2 regions of the Paenibacillus polymyxa M1 genome follow, and region 2 is predicted to be linked to the other one. Evidence: a T-box and tRNA genes for the amino acid it is inferred to sense, from the RefSeq annotation. Region 2 holds a T-box; the other holds one or more tRNA genes.

Region 1 (10,373 bases), 840 kb from region 2:
ACTACAGAGCTTACATCCCAGAATAATAGCAAAAGCAAAGCGGAGGATGCTGCGGAAGCATTGCCCGAAGGAGAGACGGTATGCGCATGCAATGGTGTGAGCAAGGGGGATATTTTGCGAGCGATTGCCACGGATAAGTTGAAAACAGTTGAAGAGGTGAAGAGCCGTACCAAAGCGTCCGGTTCCTGCGGAGGCTGCCGGCCGCTAGTGGCTGCACTGGTCAAAAATGGTTTGTCCCGAGAAACAGCTTCTGGACCTGTGGTAACTCCGACTGCTCAAGAAGTTGTTTCTGTGTGTGGTTGTACGCATTATGATCATGATTCGCTTAAGACAGCGATGGTGGACGCAGTTTGTCGAACTCCAGAGGAAGTAGTATCCCGTCTTGGTTGGACCAGACAGCAGGGGTGTGAATTATGTCGTCCAGCTGTACTTTATTATCTGGAATCTCTAGGTTTGCGGAACGGATCTGCAACAAACCAACTGGGAATAGACGTTGCGGTTCAGTCCACCCTACCGTACGAAGGGGAAGTGGGTTCTGTGGGCCTGAGTTTTACAAATTTGAATGCTGAACGTCGGGATTGTGTTGATCCTGCCCCGATCGATCAGGCTTGTGGTGGAGTGATCTGGCTAAGAGAGCGGCTAGCGGCAGTATGGGGCAGTCTTTCATTACCGTCACCAGTTGCGGTTGCTGTCAGTCCGGGTTCAGAGTATCCCGGTGGCGTGCTTGTCCATGACATTGGAATATCCCGATCACCAGCAGGTTGGGAGGTTTATGCCGGTGGGCATGCAGGGCACCCGGTTCGTCAGGGGTTGCTGCTTGGATTGGAGGAGAATCCAGAAGAAGTAGTGCTGATGGCTGTAACCTGCTTGCAAATATACAGGCATAGTGCTAGGTATGGGGAGAAAATGTGGGAATGGATTGAACGGACTGGCGTTCTGGCGCTGCGGGAAAGTGTGCTCGACGCTACTCTGCGAAGTGAACTGACCGGTAGTCTGCGGTCCACCATGCTGACAGGTTAACGGATTGTGGGAGTTGTAGTGATAGATACGTGTGCGAGGACAGTAACATTGCAGCGAATGGAGAGAGAAGGTGACTTTTATGTGTCAGTCAGGAGAAAACAAACTGGAAGTCGGTCAATTCATCCTCCCTGTGGTGGAGACACAATGCCCATTTTGCAGCGTGCAATGTAAGATGACCGTTAGTACGGAAACGGAGACACTCGCGGGTATCATTCGAACGGTGTATAAAGCGGAAGGCAAATCTAACGCAGCCTCACAAGGTAGGTTATGCATCAAGGGTATGAATGCGCATCAGCATGCAACTCATGCAGAAAGGCTGACACAGCCCCTACTGCGCAAAGAGGGCAAGCTTGTTCCCGTTCAATGGGGGGAAGCGATGGATGCTGTAGGTAGCAGTTTCTCTTCGCTGCTGTCCACGCAGGGCCCTGACGGAATCGGCATTTACGGCGGAGGCTCGCTATCGAATGAAACGGCTTATTTACTCGGGAAATTTGCGCGGGTGGCTATTGGCACGCGCTATATCGATTATAACGGGCGCTTTTGCATGTCGGCAGCAGCATCTGCTGGCAGCAAAGTGTTTGGTATTGACCGCGGACTGACCTGCAGGCTGGCTGATATTCCGTTAGCTCGTTGTATTGTGCTTGCAGGTACGAATATCGCTGAATGTCAGCCGACGTTAATGCCTTATTTTCACCAAGCGAAGGAAAATGGTGCGTTTGTCATCGTAATTGACCCGCGCGCGACACCCACAGCGGCAATAGCCGATCTGCACCTGCAAATCAGACCGGGTACGGATGCTGTGCTGGCCAATGCCATGCTAAAGGTCATCGTGGATGAGGGATTGGTAAATGAAGAATTTATCCGCAAGCGGACCAACGGGTATGAACAGTTGTTGACTCATTTGGATGGGGTGGATCTGAACGAATCAGCTGCGCTGTGCGGAGTCGAGGCAGAGATGATCCGGCAGGCAGCGCGTGCCTTTGGCAGTGTGGAAACGGGTATCGTTTTTACTGCCAGGGGTGTCGAACAGCAGACGGATGGGCACATGGCAGTGCGTGCATTTCTTAATCTTGTGCTGGCCACCGGAAAGATTGGAAGAGAAGGGTGTGGGTATGGGGCCATCACAGGTCAGGGAAACGGGCAAGGGGGACGAGAGCACGGTCAAAAGGCTGACCAGCTTCCTGGCTACAGATCGATTGAGAATGAAGAAGATCGAGCCTATGTTGCGTCCGTGTGGGGAGTTGAACCAAGCAGTTTGCCGGGAAAAGGAGTGTCGGCCTATGAAATGATGGAACTGGTTCATCAGAGAGAAATCCAAGCTCTGTTCGTGATGGGCTCTAATCCTGTTGTATCTAACCCGAATGCCCGGTTGGTCGAGGAGGCGCTGAAAAAGCTGGATTTGTTGATTGTGGCGGATATGTTTCTCACTGAAACGGCGCGAATGGCCGACGTTGTTTTGCCTGTGACGTCTTATTTGGAGAATACGGGGACGATGACTAATCTAGAAGGCCGCGTTTTGCTGCGGGAAGCGGTGCGGATTGCACCGGGCGAAGCTAGAGATGACTGGAGCATTTTATGCCAGATAGCTTCAAGACTGAACAAGGGTGGATATTTCGCGTATAAGGATACAGAGGATATCTTTGAAGAACTGCGCCTCGCTAGCCGGGGAGGGGTTGCTGATTATTACGGGATCACTTATGACAGGCTGCGTCGCGAGGAAGGAGTATATTGGCCATGCCCATCTACGGATGAAGCTGGTATGGATACGATGTTTCGGGAAAGCTTTGCTCTTTCCGACCGAAGGGCTGTTTTTACAGTGGTTGAAAGCTGTGGAGCAGGAGAGGAAATATCCGAGGAATACCCGCTTACTTTGACGAATGGCCGCGTGCTGGCTCACTATTTGACCGGCGCACAAACACGCAGAAGTCCTTCGCTGGCCGCGCGTGAGATTGAGAATTATGTAGAAATTCATCCGCGTACAGCACAGCGCTGGTATATCAAGGACGGGGAGTGGGTAGAAATAGTATCCCAGCGCGGTAGCTTTACTGTCCGCAGCCGGATCAGGCCGCATATTCGCGAAGATACGCTTTTCGTACCTATGCATTGGGGCGGGGCGCAAAATGTAAATCGGGCGACCCGCCCCGACCTTGATCCGTTCTGCCGGATGCCTGGCTTTAAAACGGCTGCTGTACGCATCCGTCCCCTTCGCCTAGCTGTATCTGCGACCAGTGGACATAATGGGGAGTGGTCTCAATTCTAGAGCACGACTGTATAAGACCGATATTATAAATACGAACGGGTTTCGGATGTGCCGACTCCCGTTTTTATTTCTTTTCTCAACATAGCTTCACGCCAACGGCAGTACAAATCCCAGGCTTCCCCGTTTTCAAGCAGTGGTTTGCAGGTATATAAGCCTTCCTCAATGGAGTCTACTCGCCCTGCAACGAACAGTCGGACCGCGCCGTTGAGCAACACTTGATTCGAGAAGGCAGTAGGAGCTGTACCTTGCAGCACTTCCTCTGATATGCGCAGTTGTTCAGCGGGGGTCCAGTTGTGTTCTGGTACTACCGAATCCAGCCCGTACATTTCGGGATCTATAACCTGGAGAGACACTTCACCGTTAGCAAACAGGTAAGTCCGGGTCGGTCGATCAATGAACAGGTCCTCCGATCCTTCGCTCCCCTGAATGATCAAAGCCCTGCGATAATTCAGATTCTGCATAACTTTCGCCGTCTTGTCGAATACGGTGTTGTGGAAAACGCCGAATACAATGTACGGGGAAGAACCGTAATCAACTAGTTTCTCGGCTGTGTTCAGTACTGTGCGAAGCCCCAACTCTTCGCGAATAGGCCGCAGATCTCGCAGGGGCGGGCACCATTGTTCGGAAACGACGAAAAGCACGCCTGTCTGCTTCGCAGCATGAATGGCGGTTTCGTGTGTTATGTCCGCAGTTGCTACCCCCATCTCCTGCAACAAAAGTGGGAGTGTAACCCCCCATTTGGGAGGGAGAGGTGCACTGCCATGCATCGTTACAGGTATTCCGTAGGAGGAAAGCAGAAAGGCAGTTGCGAAGGTGGCAATAAATGATGACTTTCTACCGTCGTACGGACCAGCGAAATCAATGCCTTCCTCCATGGGAAAGTGGTGGGAATATTTACGACAGACATTAACGAATGCTTCCAGCTCGTCAACACTCTCCATTTTGATGCGTTCCGCGGCAAAGAAGGCTCCGATTTGAGCAGGGGTTGCCGACCGGGTCATAATCAGTTCGGCGGCAGCTTCGGCTTCGGCGTAGTTCAGATCACGGGCGCCTCTTTTGCCGCGCCCAACTTCTTTTAATATTTCAATGATATTCATGTTCAGGCCCCTTTCAGATTTATGCTTTTAGCATTTGCTGTGCTTTCACAATGGAGATGGCCACATCAACGATTCGTTTGCGTTCATTCATCGCTTTTTTACGCAGTAGATCATATGCCTCCGCTTCCGGGATGCCGTTTACTTCGCCAAGTATCCCCTTCGCCATATCAATCCATTTGCGTTCTTCCAGCCGAGCGGTCAGTTGTTTGCGTTCACTTTGCCAATGCTGGCGTTCAAAAAAGTGTTTGGCGCTAAAATGAAGAGCCCAATTCAGTTCATGAGCTGCCATGGAAGGGGTTAGAATACCGTCGACAATCACATCTGCTTCGCAAGCCTCCGTCGATGACAGCGCTGATATCGGGCTGCACCACCAGAGCAACGGAATTGCTTTGGTTTGCTCTAACCTGCTGCTCCACATGCTGATTGTGCCGACAGGTATGTTAAGTACTGCCGCATCTGCATTATGGATGAGCTGTTTGATTTCAGATTCATTGCGGCAGGGCAAAGGTAGGTATCCGTTGGATTCTAAAAGGTGCTCAGGTCCTGCCTGCCATGAGGGAATGGCGTTTGCCTGCTCGGATGCAGGGTCAGCGTGTAAGTGGATTACCAACAAGGAACGCAAGCGGGCTCCTCCTCTCTTTAACTCAAGGGTAAATAAGCATGAGGATTGTATGTCTTGATAAGAAATGTGACATAGAACTTTGCGAGATGGTTTTACTTTTCCATCATAATGAAGTAGAAACAGACTTTTAAACCATTTTGGCGTGTTTTGGACTGAAAATCAATCCTAATTTTGCAGAAGAGTGATATTTTATACGTCATGGATATGTTACTTAGTGATAAAATATAATTTTTTATAAGATAATGCGTAAGGAATATTGACATGTGATTTGAATCGTTATATATTGGCTACAGTACTTTAAATTCATACTCTGATGGATACAACGGCGTATTCGATGAAACGGCAATGGAGCCTGTTTTTACATGTGGAGGGATATTTTTCATCCCCGTATGTGAAGCAGGCTTTTTATGTTTTAAGGATAGAAATGGAGAGGGAGTGACCTAATGAACTACATCCAAAAATTAGTGCTGGTCGGCAACGGAATGGCGGGGATACGCACTCTCGAACATTTGCTGAAGATCGCACCAGGTGCTTATGAGATTACGGTATTTGGGGCCGAGCCCCATCCCAACTATAATCGGATCATGCTGTCCTCTGTTCTGGCTGGAGGAGCAGGTTTGCAGGATATTATCATCAACGATTGGAGTTGGTATGAAGAGAATAATATCCGATTGTATACCGATGATCCTGTCACAGCTATCGATACGGAAAATCGGCAGGTGACTTCACGATCCGGTGTATGCGTCTCTTATGATTTACTGTTGTTGGCAACAGGTTCTAAAGCTTTCATCCTGCCGCTTCCAGGAGCCGACAAGGATGGTGTGATTGGTTTCCGGGATATCCGTGACTGCGAGACGATGATAGAGACTGCGAAGACGCACAAAAAAGCAGCCGTTATCGGCGGCGGATTGCTTGGGCTAGAGGCAGCCAGGGGGCTGCTTAATTTGGGGATGGACGTTACAGTTATTCATCTCAATGGATATATTATGGACCGACAGCTGGATGAGGCAGCTTCCCTTATGTTACGGCGCGAGCTGGAGGAACAGGGAATGACTTTTCTGGTCAATAAGCGGACGGCGGCTATCACCGGGCGTCGTCGCGTGGAAGGGCTGAAGTTTGCTGATGGAAGCGAACTGGAAGCGGATTTGATCGTTATGGCGGTAGGTATCAAACCAGATATTGAACTGGCGGTTTCGGCGGGAATTCCCGTAAACCGTGGCATCATCGTAAATGATAACATGGAAACGAACATTCCTGGCATATACGCCGTTGGAGAATGTGCAGAACACCGGGGAATCACTTACGGTCTGGTTGCCCCATTATATGAGCAGGGGGGTGTCCTTGCTCAGCGACTCGCGGGAATGGAGACTCCCGGCTACAGTGGTTCCGTTACTTCGACAAGGTTGAAGGTATCGGGCGTCGATGTGTTTTCAGCAGGCAATTACAAGGATGAGCCAGAAACGCGATCTCTGCGGTATCAGGATGATATTGGTGGCGTCTACAAAAAAATCGTCATCAAGGAAGAAAAACTGACCGGAGCCGTCCTGTTTGGGGATACATCTGATGGAGCCATGTTGTTTTCTTTGATCAAAAGTGGTGATTCGGTGGTTGGTCGAGAGAAAGAGTTGTTACTTGGTTTTAACCCTGGCCAACCAGAAGGTAGTGGCACCATGATGCTGGAGCAGATGCCTGAGGATGAAATTGTATGCGGATGTAATGGTGTATCCAAGGGTGACATTGGAGAGGCGGTTGCGGCAGGCTGCAGGAGTCTTGGGGAGATTAAGGCCTGTACGAAGGCATCGGCATCATGCGGCGGCTGTAAGCCAATAGTGGAGGGGCTCTTACAGCTGTACGCAGGTGCAGAAACCGGAGAACCGATTAAAGAAGGGATATGTCGTTGTACAACGCTTGATCGGGAAGCGATTATTGATGGTATCCGGGAAATGGGGCTGAAGAGCGTCAAAGAAGTGATGAACGTGCTGGGCTGGAACGAACCTGAAGGGTGTACCAAATGTCGGCCGGCCCTCAACTATTATCTAGGTCTGCTGTGGCCACTGGATTATGAGGATGAGAAGGAATCCAGATTCACGAATGAAAGGTACCATGCCAATATCCAGAAGGATGGTACCTACTCTGTGGTGCCCCGAATTTATGGAGGAGTTACTTCACCTGCCGACCTGAAGAAGATTGCCGCTGTCGCGGAGAAATACAACGTGCCTTTGGTTAAATTTACGGGTGGCCAACGTCTCGACTTGCTTGGTGTGAAAAAGGAAGATCTACCGGGAATCTGGTCTGAATTGGATATGCCGTCAGGGTATGCATATGGAAAGACATTGCGAACGGTCAAGACGTGCGTTGGAAACACCTTTTGTCGCTTTGGCACACAGGATGCTATGGGTATGGGCATCCGGTTGGAAAAGGCATTCGAGCGTCTGAATGCACCATCCAAAGTCAAACTGGCTGTGTCGGGCTGTCCGCGTAACTGCGCAGAAGCGACGATTAAGGATTTGGGCGTTGTCGCTATTGATGGTGGCTGGGGGATCTACATTGGAGGTAATGGCGGTATTAAGGTGCGGGCAGCAGAACTGCTGTGTACTGTAAAAACCGAGGATGAAGTGATGGAATGGACTGGTGCCTATTTACAGTATTACCGTGAGCAGGCGAATTGGAACGAGCGAACAGCTCATTGGGTAGAACGGGTAGGCGTAGACTCGATCAAACAGGTACTAGCAAATGCGGAGATGAGGCAGCAACTGGTAAGCAGAATTGAGGAGACGTTAAGCACAACGACGGATCCGTGGCACGAAATCATTCATAACGAAGAGCTGCGCAAAAATTTTGTGCAGCTGCCAGAGCTTAAGGCAGTAATGGAATAGGGGGCTGACCAAATGGAGAGCAATACGATAACCAGCAGAATCAGGATTGCAGATCTGAACGAAATTGACCAACGTGGAGCAAGAACAGTTCGCATTCTAAATACAGAGATAGCCGTATTCCGCCTTAGTGACGGCAGCGTGCGTGCGCTTGAGAACCGTTGTCCGCACAAAGGGGGACGGTTATCTGAAGGAATGATCTGTGGATCGGTAGTCCATTGTCCGCTCCATGACTGGAAAGTCGACCTATCCACCGGCCAGGTGCGAGATCCGGATACTGGATGTGTGACCACTTACCCGACGGAGATTGATAGTGAGAATGGAGCTGTTTTTATTATAATCTAGAGGCTTTGAGTTTATTGTGCTTGGGGTGCTGGGCTTAGTTGTTCTTCTATATAATAGAAGAGATATGTATTGCCCAACGATTCTCTAGAATTCAATCTTACTGAATAAAGAGATATTACAGCTTAATTGTAGTGGTAGAGTATATAAAAAAGTCAACCTTATTTCAGGTTGGCTTTTTTGTGCTCAAATCTTAAACAATGACCTGTTTCTCTTTTTAGCAAAATTCGCTGTATCTCCAAATAAACAAAAAAAGCCTTGAATATCAAGGCTTTAGGCGTATAGGACGGATGGGGATCGAACCCATGACCCTTACCCTGTCAAGATAATGCTCTCCCGCTGAGCTACCGTCCTGTAGTTACTAGATAATATCATGTATTAACCATATATGTAAAGTGAAAAAATACAAATCAGCCTGTACTTCATAACCATTTATATATATAATTCAAATTTAGCGAGTTTACATTTGAAATTAGGGATGGAGGAACAGATGATGGCCGCAGAAATTATAACTGTAACAACAGAAGAGCAACTGCAGAAGGCAATATTAATCCGGACCAAAGTGTTTGTCGAAGAGCAAAAGGTTCCTCTAGATCTTGAAATTGATCATTATGACAAGCTGGGAGATACCGCCCATCATTTACTAATTTGTGAACATGGGGAAATGGTGGCTACTGGTCGGTTGACATATTATGATGAGGATACAGCTAAAATGCAACGTATTGCCGTTCTCAAGGAGCATCGTGCAGCAGGTTATGGACGCGTATTACTGCTAGCACTGGAGGAACGTGCACGTGAACTGGGGCTGAGATACTCGTTGCTAGATGCTCAATGTCAAGCTGAGAAGTTTTACGAAAAGCTAGGCTATGAAACGATCTCTGATGAACCTTTTGACGATGCGGGAATACCGCACGTACGTATGCGTAAAAAGTTGTAATTGAGGCACGGGGTGTATACAAAGCTGTACAATGCACATGCTAGTAAAAGTTCCTCCACTATACTATGGATAAGGAGCGATGCAGCATGGCGAATACAGAACGAGAACAAATTACGGCAGTACGTAAAAACGGGGATGGCGATCTTACGTCATTTCAGACATCTACTGGACGGATTTTGGATTATAGCCAAGCGTTGAACGAGATTGAAGCAGGCTCCATTGCAGGCGTCAACGTGTTCAAGGCCAAGGATGGAAGCAAACGAATTCGAGGAGATGCCGATGGAGATCCTTCTAATAACCTGGATCAACTGCCGTTGTTCTGACCTTGACTCGCAACATTAACGTCCAAGCTTATCATTGTATACAAAAAATATGCAGCAAGCCGCCCGGCTATCCTTTGTAGGAAAGCCAGGCGGCTTTTTGTTAATTATTTAAGCTCTCATTAGCTCGGCTACTCTGCACGTTCCAAATCTGCTAGCGGATAAACTCGCTGCTGCTCCAGAAAGGACATAATCCCTGCCTTATCTCTAAATTGTTCCATATCATCACTATAGTGCATCAGATGAATTTGCTCTTGCAGAGGTGTTGGCAAGCTTAGCAGCTCATCTAACGTTGTATGTACTTCTCCAGCGCCTTGTAACTGAACCTCATGTAAAATGCTCCGGCATCCCCGTTCATGCACCAGATGATGAAGTAAATCGGGATCAAAAACCATGTCCGCACTATAAAAAAGACGATCATTTATGAACAAAGAGTAACTGTGTTTACCAGGAATATGCTGTGTAGGGATCAGCTCTACCTGGATACCGGGTACTAATGTGGTGGATACGCCAGGCGTTATGACATTTACCTCAAATACATCCTCAAGCTTGTCAATCATACCTTGCTGGGACATGCCGCCCTTGAGCGTATGCTCCCATAAAGGGTGGATTAATGGTTCGGCGATATAAAGTAGAGGTTTGCGACGATGGAGGATATTCATTTGAAAACCAAATTCCTCTAAGCCTCCGACATGATCTGCGTGAATATGTGTGATTAAAATAGCGTCAATATCAGGCAAAGGGACACCCATCTGGTGTAATGCCAGCGATGCGGTTGTACCGCAATCGATCAGCAGCTTGCCTTCCCCGCTATCCAGCAGTGCGTTATTGTTGTAATAATGCTTGGCAAAGGCGCTGCCTGTACCAAGCATTTGTATCGTTAGGCCCATTATGGATTCACC
Region 2 (10,373 bases):
GATATGCGACAGATCATCAAACGCAAGATAAGTTCCCCACAGCAAAGGACCAAACTATTAAGACGCTTGGCGAGTAGCGAAATTTTGGAACAAATACGACGTCATGAATTTATGGCTTGGACCGAAAAAGAAATAGATCTATGGATTGCGCAAAATCAGGAGGAATAACATGCGAACAATTGTGGTAGGCAGCAGACAGAGCGCTCTGGCGTTAACTCAGACCGGGCATGTCATTGAGGATTTGAATGCGCTGTGCGCGGAGCATGGATTGGATTTGCAATTTGTCATCAAAAAAATCCTGACCAAGGGTGACCGGATACTGGATGTAACCTTGTCCAAAGTGGGTGGCAAAGGGCTTTTTGTCAAAGAGATTGAACAGGCCATGCTGGCTGGTGAAATTGATATGGCAGTACATAGTATGAAGGATATGCCGTCCGAATTGCCGGAGGGTCTTGTCAATGGCGCTGTACCGCGCCGTGAGGACCCACGCGATTGCCTAATCACATTGGGCGCCAAGAGTCTGGAGGATTTGCCTTCAGGAGCCAAGGTGGGCACAAGCAGCTTGCGCAGAGCCAGTCAAATCAAGTCCATGCGTCCTGATCTACAATTGGAGCCAGTACGTGGCAATATTGATTCCCGTCTGAAAAAGCTGGAGACGGAAGGTTTTGACGCCATCATTTTGGCAGCAGCAGGCTTGCACCGGATGGGCTGGAAAGACCGAATTACGTCCTATATACCAGAGGAGGCATGTTTGCCGGCAGTGGGACAGGGAGCGCTCGGTATTGAATGCCGTGCGAGCGATGAAGAGCTGTTGGCATTGCTGCGTCTCTACAACCACCAGGATACCTCGGCTACGGTTGAGGCAGAACGAACTTTTCTGGGTGTGTTAAATGGGGGATGCCAAGTGCCAATCGGCGCTCATGCAGTCTGGGCTGGTCAAGAAATCAGCCTCACAGGGATGGTAGGCTCGCCAGATGGCGAGGTTATTTTGAAGGAAACGCTCCAGGGAAATGATCCGCAGAAGCTGGGAGAAGCGGTGGCGGCCAGTTTGATAGCCAAAGGAGCGGAACAGATTCTGGCGCAGGTGAGGGGATAATGGAATGGTGGGAAAGGTATATTTAGTAGGTGCAGGACCCGGAGATGCAAGATTAATTACGGTTAAGGGTTGGGAGTGCATTCAACTGGGCGATGTCATTGTGTATGACAGACTGGCAAGCCCTCGCCTCTTGGGGCTGATGAAGCCAGGGGCCCAAAAAATATATGTCGGCAAGCTGCCAGATCGTCACACCATGAAGCAAGAGGAAATTAATCAGCTGCTGGTGGATTTAGCTTTGGAAGGAAAGACAGTCGTCCGGCTCAAAGGGGGAGATCCCACTATTTTTGGCCGAGTTGGCGAGGAAGCCGGGCTGCTGCGTAAACACGGCATTTCCTATGAAATCATACCTGGCATCACATCAGCTATCAGCGTGCCTGCCTATGCAGGCATTCCCGTTACACATCGGGATATGGCTTCGTCGCTGTCTATTATTACAGGTCATGAAAGTCCGGATAAACTCGATAAAAGTATTCATTGGGATAAAGTAACGAACGCAACGGGGACACTGATCTTTATGATGGGTGTAGCGAAGATCGGCTATATCAGTGATCAGCTGATAAAGCACGGTAAGTCGTCCGATACTCCAGTTGCATTGATCCGTTGGGGGACCCGCGCCGAGCAAGATACGCTAGTGGGCACGCTGGCGGATATTGAAGCCAAGGTGAAGGCAGCGAATTTCCAACCGCCCGCCGTCATCGTTGTCGGAGAAGTGGTCAATCAGCGTGAACAGTTAAAATGGGCAGAGGATATGCCTTTGTTCGGGAAGCGAATTTTGGTTACTCGCGCACGCGCGCAGGCCAGCAGTCTGGTTCACCGGATTGAGGAGCTTGGCGGTGAACCTTATGAGTTCCCAGTTATCCAGACCGTAGTCCCTTCGGACGAGCAGGCAAAACAGAAAATCAAAGAGGCGTTTGCGCGGCTTCCTGAATATGACTGGGTGTTTTTTACCAGCGTTAACGGAGTGGAGTACTTTTTCACTCACTTAAAGGAACAGGGCAAGGATGTACGTGCGCTATACAAAGCTCGTATTGCCGCGGTCGGACCAGCTACAGCAGACGCGCTTCGGGCGCACGGAATTGTAGCAGAACAGATCGAAGGTCCTTTTCAGGCAGAGGGTTTACTTGAAGCGTTTGAGCAAGATTTGCAAGCAGGGCAAAACGTATTTCTTCCAAGAGGTGATCTCGCTCGCTCCTGGCTGCCAGATCAGCTGAGGGAAATGGGACTTCGTGTGACCGAGGCTGATTTGTATCAAACGGTGTTGGCGGCCAACACACAGGATGATGAACTGCTCAAGTTGCTGGAGGAGCGTGCCATTCATGCGATTACTTTTACCAGTTCCTCAACCGTAACCTTTTTCCTGGAAGCCCTCAGACAAATGGGGATCAGTGATCCAGTCTCCCTGCTGGAGGGAGTTACGATCGCTGTGATCGGTCCCTTGACTGGTGAGACAGCAACCCAAGCTGGCTTGACTGTCAGTTTGATGTCAGAGAAGGCGACCATTGAAAGTCTAATTCAATCGCTATGTGACTGGAAACAATCAAGTACGGTTATGACATTATAAATTTTAATTTTTACAAATGAATGTATAAAAAATGGAGGTTTGTAACTATGAGTGTCCCTTTTACTAGACATCGTCGTTTGCGCCAGTCGGCTGCCATTCGCAGCATGGTGCGTGAAACGGTATTGAATCCGGCTGACTTTATCCAACCGATCTACGTAACATTTGGTACTGGAGTGAAACAGGAGATTAGCTCCATGCCAGGCGTATACCGTTTTTCTTTGGATCGGCTGGAAGAAGAGCTGAAAGAAATTAGTGAGCTTGGCATTCCTGCTGTGCTCCTGTTTGGCATACCAGAAACCAAAGACAGTGTAGGGACTTCAGCTTTTGTGGACAACGGTATTGTTCAGGAAGCTACTCGTTTGATCAAGTCACGTTATCCCGAACTGCTGGTCGTGGCAGACACTTGCTTGTGTGAGTTTACGGACCATGGACACTGCGGTATGGTGCACATGCATGAGCATGATGGTGAGGTATGCGGTGAAGTATTGAATGATGAATCTCTGGAGGTGCTGGTACGTACAGCCGTTTCTCAGGCGAGAGCCGGTGCAGATATTATTGCTCCTTCTAATATGATGGACGGTTTTGTACAGGCGATTCGGCAAGGACTAGATCTGGAAGGTTTTTCACATATTCCGATTATGTCGTATTCCGTCAAATATGCGTCTGCCTTTTATGGTCCTTTTCGGGAAGCTGCTGATTCTGCACCGCAGTTCGGTGACCGCAAATCCTATCAGATGGACCCTGCCAATGCACGTGAGGCGTTGCGGGAAGCGGAGTCTGACGTGATGGAGGGTGCGGACATGCTGATGGTGAAGCCTTCTCTTTCTTATCTGGATGTAATGCGCACCATTAAGGACCAATTTGATTTGCCTATGGTGGCTTACAACGTAAGTGGTGAATATGCAATGGTCAAAGCGGCAGCCCTCCAAGGCTGGATTGATGAAAAAGCGATGGTACTGGAGATTCTGACAAGCATGAAGCGTGCCGGTGCGGATATGATTATTACCTATTCTGCCAAGGATGCGGCAAGATGGTTGAAGCAATAAGTGTATTTTTTAGAAGACAGGAGTGATTAGAATGATCGACGAACAACGAACAGTACGCAAGGATACGCGTTCCAAAGCAGCTTTTGATGAGGCAAAACAGTATATTCCGGGTGGCGTGAACAGTCCGGTTCGAGCTTTTAAATCCGTAGGTATAACACCGGTATATATCGATCGTGGAGAAGGATCGCGTGTATATGATATCGACGGTCAATCCTATCTAGACTATGTATGTTCATGGGGACCGCTTATTATGGGCCATGCGCATCCCGAAGTGGTTAAAGCTTTACAGGCTGCTGTTGTAAAAGGAACCAGCTTCGGAGCCCCAACGTTGGCGGAAACGGAAATGGCGAAACTCGTATGTGAGCGTGTTCCTTCTATGGACATTGTTCGCATGGTCAACTCGGGAACCGAGGCGACGATGAGTGCGATACGACTCGCGCGTGGATTTACAAAACGTAGCAAAATTCTTAAATTTGAAGGCTCTTATCACGGTCATGCGGACAGCTTGCTGATTAAAGCGGGCTCTGGTGTTGCGACCTTAGGTCTACCTGATAGTCCGGGTGTACCTGAAGTCGTGGCCACACATACAATCACCGTCCCTTATAATGATTTGGCATCGGTGAAGCTGGCTTTTGAGAAATTTGGTGAAGAGATTGCTGCTATTATTGTCGAGCCGGTGGCCGGCAATATGGGTGTTGTACCGCCACAGCCTGGATTTTTGGAAGGTTTGCGTGAGGTAACCCAGCAGCACGGAAGTCTACTAATTTTTGATGAAGTGATGACTGGATTCCGGGTGGGACTTCATTCCGCTCAAGGGCGCTTTGGTGTGACGCCGGATCTTACGTGTCTAGGCAAAGTGATTGGTGGTGGCTTACCTGTAGGTGCATATGGCGGTCGTCGCGATATTCTAGAGCAAATCGCGCCATCTGGCCCCATCTATCAAGCGGGTACGCTTAGCGGAAATCCGCTAGCTATGGCAGCAGGTTATTCGACGCTTAAATTGCTGACATCAGAAATATATGATCGCCTGGAAGAGCGGGCAGCACGACTTCAGGCCGGATTCGAACGTAACGCGCGAGAGCTGGGGATTCCTGTCACGATCAACCGTGTAGGTTCTATGGTGTGTCCGTTCTTCACAGACGAGAAGGTTGTCAATTTTGACACTGCTAAAACGAGTAATCAGGACCACTTCCGCCGTTACTTTACTGAAATGGTGAATGAGGGCGTTAGTGTAGCTCCATCTCAATTTGAGGGCATGTTCGTATCAGGTGTGCATACAGTTGAGGATATTGATGCTACCATTGAAGCGAACTATCGCGCGCTCAAACGTCTATGAGTTGGAAAGGCAGCTGGAAAAGAAGAGGGCCGTGGCTGGAAGTCACACCGGGGCGAGAAATTGCAACTGATGAAAATCGCGCTGAAGCTGTGGACCGCTGGTTGCTGAACCGTCTGGGATTACCAGACAAGCTGTGGCGCAGGCTACGGCATGAAAAAGGGATTGAACTTACAGGGGACCGGCTGCGGCTGGCCCTTTTTCCTGTAGTGGACCTCGGCGTCATCCCACGTTGGTATGATTTGAAGATACTATACGAGGATGATTTTTGCTTGGTCGTACACAAACCAGCGGGTATGGCGGTCCATCCAGACGGTGGTGTAAAGGATAGTCCGCTGACGTTGGATCATGCTGTCGCATCCTATTATGAAATTAACGACATTCATACAGCAGTACGGCATGTACATCGTCTCGATGTGGACACGACAGGCCCGGTGCTATATGCCAAAAATGAATTTGCGTTGCTCAAGCTGGACGAACAAATGCGAGCTAAGGACATCGGTCGTCGTTATGTAGCTTTGGTACGAGGGAAAGTACCTCCATCGCTGCGGACGTTGGATTGGCCGATTGGCAAGGATAGGCATCATAAACAGCGCCGCCGTGTATCCCCAACCGGGCAGAAGGCGGTTACCCATGTGGAAGTTGGTGAAGTATGGGGGAGTGGTCCGAGTGCGGTCAGTCTCGTGTATCTGACGCTGGAGACAGGCCGGACGCACCAGATACGCGTACATCTTAGTCATGCTGGTTATCCTTTGCTTGGGGACGTTTTATACGGCGGTCGTGCTGTTGATTTTGGTAGGCAGGCCCTTCACGGAGAGCGCCTTACCTTCTGTCATCCGCTGAGCGGCGAAACGATAACCGTGGAGGATGCTTGGCCGGATGATTTTCAAAAGCTGCACAAACAGCTATAAAAGATGGCATGCCTTCTATTTTGGCGCATATACTTGAACCTAGAAACGGTTTGCAATATGGAGTTTCCGTGCGCCTGACACGAGTCAGAGGATGTGCGGAGGCTGCCCAAAGGAGGATGCCATCCTTGAATAAACAACAGAATGATCAGCCGCAAGGCTTGCGTTTTGATATTTATGAACGCATTCATTTGACGGAGGAAGCTGCCGGGATTGCCGAGTTGGAGGAAATTGAGCTTCTGCCACGCATTCAGGTTGTAACCCACGGCGACCATGCCGCTTTGCGAGGGCATTTGCTGCTGGAGGGCGTGTACCGCACACCTGAACAGATCACGAGCGAGCTTCATCATTTGATCCCTGTGGAAATTACCATTCCGCTAAATCGGGTAGGAAGATTGGAAGATATCTCTGTGGAGATTGAAAATTTTGATGTGGACCTGCTCTCTTTACGCAGTCTAAACATTACAGGGGTTCTTTCTTTGCATGGGGTGGAAAGCTCTCATGCAGAGGAGACAGCGGTTTGGCTGGATGAGGAGTTTACTGTGGTGCATGCACCTGAACATCCGGCTCCATCTCTTTCCGGCGATGGGGAGCATCGTCACGAAGAGGCCTATTCTACCCAAGACTCGGCATTCAACAACTATACAGACTCGGAAACTTCATACACAGTAGCAGCGCAACAGGAGTCAGCTTACTGGGAACAGTCGTCAGAGGATCAACTTGAACAGATGTCATCATTGGAGCAGCAGACTTATGACCCGATAGTAGATCCGAATCGATATTATGAGCCATGGACGGGAAAAGCAATTGAAGACAGTTCTTCCGAAGTGAAGCATGAGCAGGAGTCACCGGAAGTGTGGGGAATTCAGCAAGAGGCAGTAGGGACGGTAGGAGATGAGCCTAAAGTATCTTCTACATCTCCCAATGTAGCATACGACTCTTTGCTGTCGGAGCCGCATTCTGACACAGAGTCGGAGATTTATTTGGAGCCGCAGTTGGAAGCAAGTCAGGGGAATGACTTTGACTTCAGGCCTGAGGCGTCAGAACAGGTAAACCATGAAGTTCATGATACCTTTACTGAGGAAAAGCCAGAGATGCGCGTGGCTTTTAACAGTAAAAAGGATGAAGGAGCAGACGAGCCGGACCCGGTTGTCTACTCATCATTGCTTCAATCCAGCCGTTCGGTAAAAGAAGCGGAACACCAGCAGCAGCTGGAACATGAACCGCAAGGTCAGGATCAGAAAGTCGACGAAGAGCGTGAGGATGCCAAGTGGAAAAATCTTTTTTTCCATACACAGGATGAAACGCCTTTCCGCAAGGTAAGGTTATGCATTGTACAGCGCGAGGATACACTGGAAACGATAGCAGACCGTTATCAACTCAGCACACGGGAGCTTCAATTGTATAACAGATTGGCAGAGCATCATGTAGAAGAAGGGCAAGTATTGTACATCCCTTGATTCGGTTGCTGAAACATGCGACGAAGTGCTGACTATAGTCAATGAGAAATGGGTGTTGACTATAGTCAATGGGAAATGTATGATGTGGTATAGTTATTGAAAGACTGAGATCGGGAAGAGTAGGCAGCAAGCCCTTCAGAGAGTGGAATTGCAGCGCTGTGAGGTTCCGCAGGAAGCTACTGGCCGAAGTCACCCGGGAGTCGCCTGTTTGAACGGTTCCTCATTTCATTCCTTCGGAAGGTAAGAGGTTCACGGTAGAATAAGGCCGGTCCGCAACCGTTATCTGCATAAAGTGTCACACCATGTGTAATGGATCAGTGGATACATACACTAGGGGTGAAACAAAGGTGGTACCGCGAGAGAACAGCCTTTCGTCCTTTGAGGATGAAGGGCTTTTTTTATTTGCCAATTGAAAAATCATGGAGGTATCCTGATATGTCAGAACAAGACAACAAGACAACCTTGGAAATGCCAACAACGTATGATCCCAAATCAGCAGAACAAAAATGGTACAAAACGTGGATGGAGAAGGGCTATTTCCGCGCCGGGCAACATCCAGAGGCAGAGCCTTTTACAATCGTTATTCCACCACCCAATGTTACGGGTATGTTGCATATTGGACATGCTCTTGACTTTACTTTGCAGGATATTATTATCCGCGCCAAGCGGATGCAGGGTTATGATGCCTTGTGGCTGCCAGGGGCAGACCATGCAGGTATTGCTACTCAAACAAAAGTAGAGCAGAAGCTGCGTGAAGAAGGCCTGACTCGCTATGATTTGGGCCGTGAGAAGTTTTTGGAAAAAGTGTGGGAGTGGAAGGATCTTTATCTGGACAATATCCACAACCAATGGGAAAAAATGGGCTTTTCTCTCGATTATTCTCGTGAACGTTTTACATTGGATGAGGGACTGTCCAAAGCGGTACGCGAAGTATTCGTTAAACTGTACAAAAAGGGCCTGATTTATCGCGGTAAACGCATCATTAACTGGGACCCTGCTGCACGTACTGCGTTGTCGGATATTGAGGTGGAATACAAAGAGGTGAATGGAAATCTGTATCACCTGCAATACCCACTGAAAGACGGTAGCGGATTTATTACTGTAGCCACCACACGTCCAGAAACGATGCTGGGCGATACGGCTGTAGCTGTACATCCGGAAGATGAACGCTACAAGCAAATGATCGGCAAAACGCTTGTGCTTCCAATCATCGGGCGTGAAATTCCGGTCATTGCGGATGACTATGTGGATAAAGATTTCGGTAGCGGCGCTGTTAAAATCACACCGGCTCACGATCCGAATGACTTTGAAATGGGACAACGTCACCAGTTGCCACAAATTACGGTGATGGACGAGACGGGAACCATGAATGCTGAAGCAGGCAAATATCAGGGACTGGATCGCAGCGATTGCCGTAAGCAAATCGTCGCTGATTTGAAAGAGCAGGGTGTACTAATTCGTATTGAAGAGCATGTACACCAAGTAGGCCATAGTGAGCGTTCAGGTGTAGTTGTAGAACCTTATCTGTCCACCCAATGGTTCGTGGAAATGAAGCCTCTGGCAGCTAAGGCGATTGAAGCACAGAAGGCTGGCAACGGTGTAAACTTTGTGCCGGATCGCTTTGAGCGTACTTATCTGCATTGGATTGAAAATGTGCGAGATTGGTGTATTTCCCGTCAATTATGGTGGGGACACCGTATTCCGGCTTGGTATGATGAAGAAACCGGAGAAGTGATTGTATCGGCGGAGGACCCTACCACTTTGCCTGAATATGCTGGTAGAAAGCTCAAACAGGATGAGGATGTACTCGATACTTGGTTCAGCTCTGCTTTGTGGCCGTTTTCGACCCTGGGTTGGCCTGAGCAGACAGAGGATCTCAAACGCTATTATCCGACTAATGTTCTAGTTACAGGCTACGACATTATTTATTTCTGGGTATCGCGTATGATTTTTACCGCGCTGGAATTTACGGAAGAGATTCCGTTCAAGGACGTACTTATGCACGGTCTGGTTCGTGACGCGGACGGAAGAAAAATGTCCAAATCCCTAGGCAATGGTGTTGATCCGCTCGATGTGATCGAACAATATGGTACCGATGCTATGCGTTATATGATCTCCACCAGCAGCACGCCAGGACAAGACCTTCGTTTCCGCTGGGAACGTGTGGAGCAGGCGCGTAACTTTGCCAATAAAATCTGGAATGCATCACGTTTTGCGCTGATGAATCTGGAAGGCGTCACTGCGGCAGATATAGACATTACCGGTGACTTGAGCACCGTTGATCGTTGGATTCTGCACCGTCTAAACGAAACTTCACGCGACATCACGCGTCTAATAGATGCTTATGAATTTGGCGAGACAGGCCGCCTTCTGTACAACTTTATTTGGGATGATTTGTGCGACTGGTACATTGAGTTTGCGAAGCTTTCCCTATATGGCGATAATGCAGAGGCGAAAAAGAAAACACAATCCGTCCTTGCCTATGTTTTGGATCGGACACTGCGCATGATTCATCCGTTCATGCCTTTTATCTCCGAGGAAATATGGCAGCATCTTCCGCATGAGGGAGAAACGATCACACTGGCTGCTTGGCCTGCTTACGATCCTGCTTTCGAGGATAAGGATGCGGTCGCTGAAATGAATTTGCTGATCGACGTGATTCGTGCTGTGCGCAATATCCGCGCTGAAGTCAACGTGCCGATGAGTAAAAAAATTGAATTGCTCATAAAACCTGGCGATCAAGCCGTTCTTGATATCATTAACCGCAATGGGGAGTATGTACGTCGATTCTGTAATACGTCTGAATTCGACGCGGGATTAGAGTTCACCGCTCCAGATAAAGCCATGACATCTATTGTTAGCGGCGCAGAGCTATACCTGCCGTTAGCCGGACTGCTAGATATTGCCCAGGAAATTAGCAGACTCGAAAAAGAACTTCAGCATTTGAACAGTGAAGTGGAGCGCGTGGA

What was found. The T-box of region 2 lies ahead of PPM_RS20285 (valine--tRNA ligase). A T-box ahead of a tRNA ligase gene usually reads a tRNA of that ligase, here a tRNA-Val.
Region 1: it encodes a tRNA-Val, which carries the amino acid that the T-box ahead of PPM_RS20285 (valine--tRNA ligase) is inferred to sense. The anticodon was not compared.

The regions. Positions count from the first base shown of each region.
Region 1 covers NC_017542.1:3,665,925-3,676,297, reverse strand. The annotation lists gene nirB (nitrite reductase large subunit NirB) at 1-1,020, shown strand, start outside; gene nasC (assimilatory nitrate reductase catalytic subunit NasC) at 1,100-3,280, shown strand; gene PPM_RS16590 (anthranilate phosphoribosyltransferase) at 3,304-4,377, opposite strand; gene PPM_RS16585 (ANTAR domain-containing response regulator) at 4,397-4,999, opposite strand; gene nirB (nitrite reductase large subunit NirB) at 5,443-7,875, shown strand; gene nirD (nitrite reductase small subunit NirD) at 7,888-8,217, shown strand; tRNA gene PPM_RS16570 (tRNA-Val) at 8,497-8,568, opposite strand; gene PPM_RS16565 (GNAT family N-acetyltransferase) at 8,708-9,151, shown strand; gene PPM_RS16560 (DUF3892 domain-containing protein) at 9,238-9,474, shown strand; gene PPM_RS16555 (MBL fold metallo-hydrolase) at 9,603-10,361, opposite strand.
Region 2 covers NC_017542.1:4,502,627-4,512,999, reverse strand. The annotation lists gene PPM_RS20320 (precorrin-2 dehydrogenase/sirohydrochlorin ferrochelatase family protein) at 1-168, shown strand, start outside; gene hemC (hydroxymethylbilane synthase) at 170-1,096, shown strand; gene cobA (uroporphyrinogen-III C-methyltransferase) at 1,101-2,657, shown strand; gene hemB (porphobilinogen synthase) at 2,705-3,703, shown strand; gene hemL (glutamate-1-semialdehyde 2,1-aminomutase) at 3,735-5,039, shown strand; gene PPM_RS20295 (RluA family pseudouridine synthase) at 5,036-5,947, shown strand; gene PPM_RS20290 (LysM peptidoglycan-binding domain-containing protein) at 6,073-7,404, shown strand; T-box leader at 7,502-7,786, shown strand; gene PPM_RS20285 (valine--tRNA ligase) at 7,840-10,373, shown strand, end outside.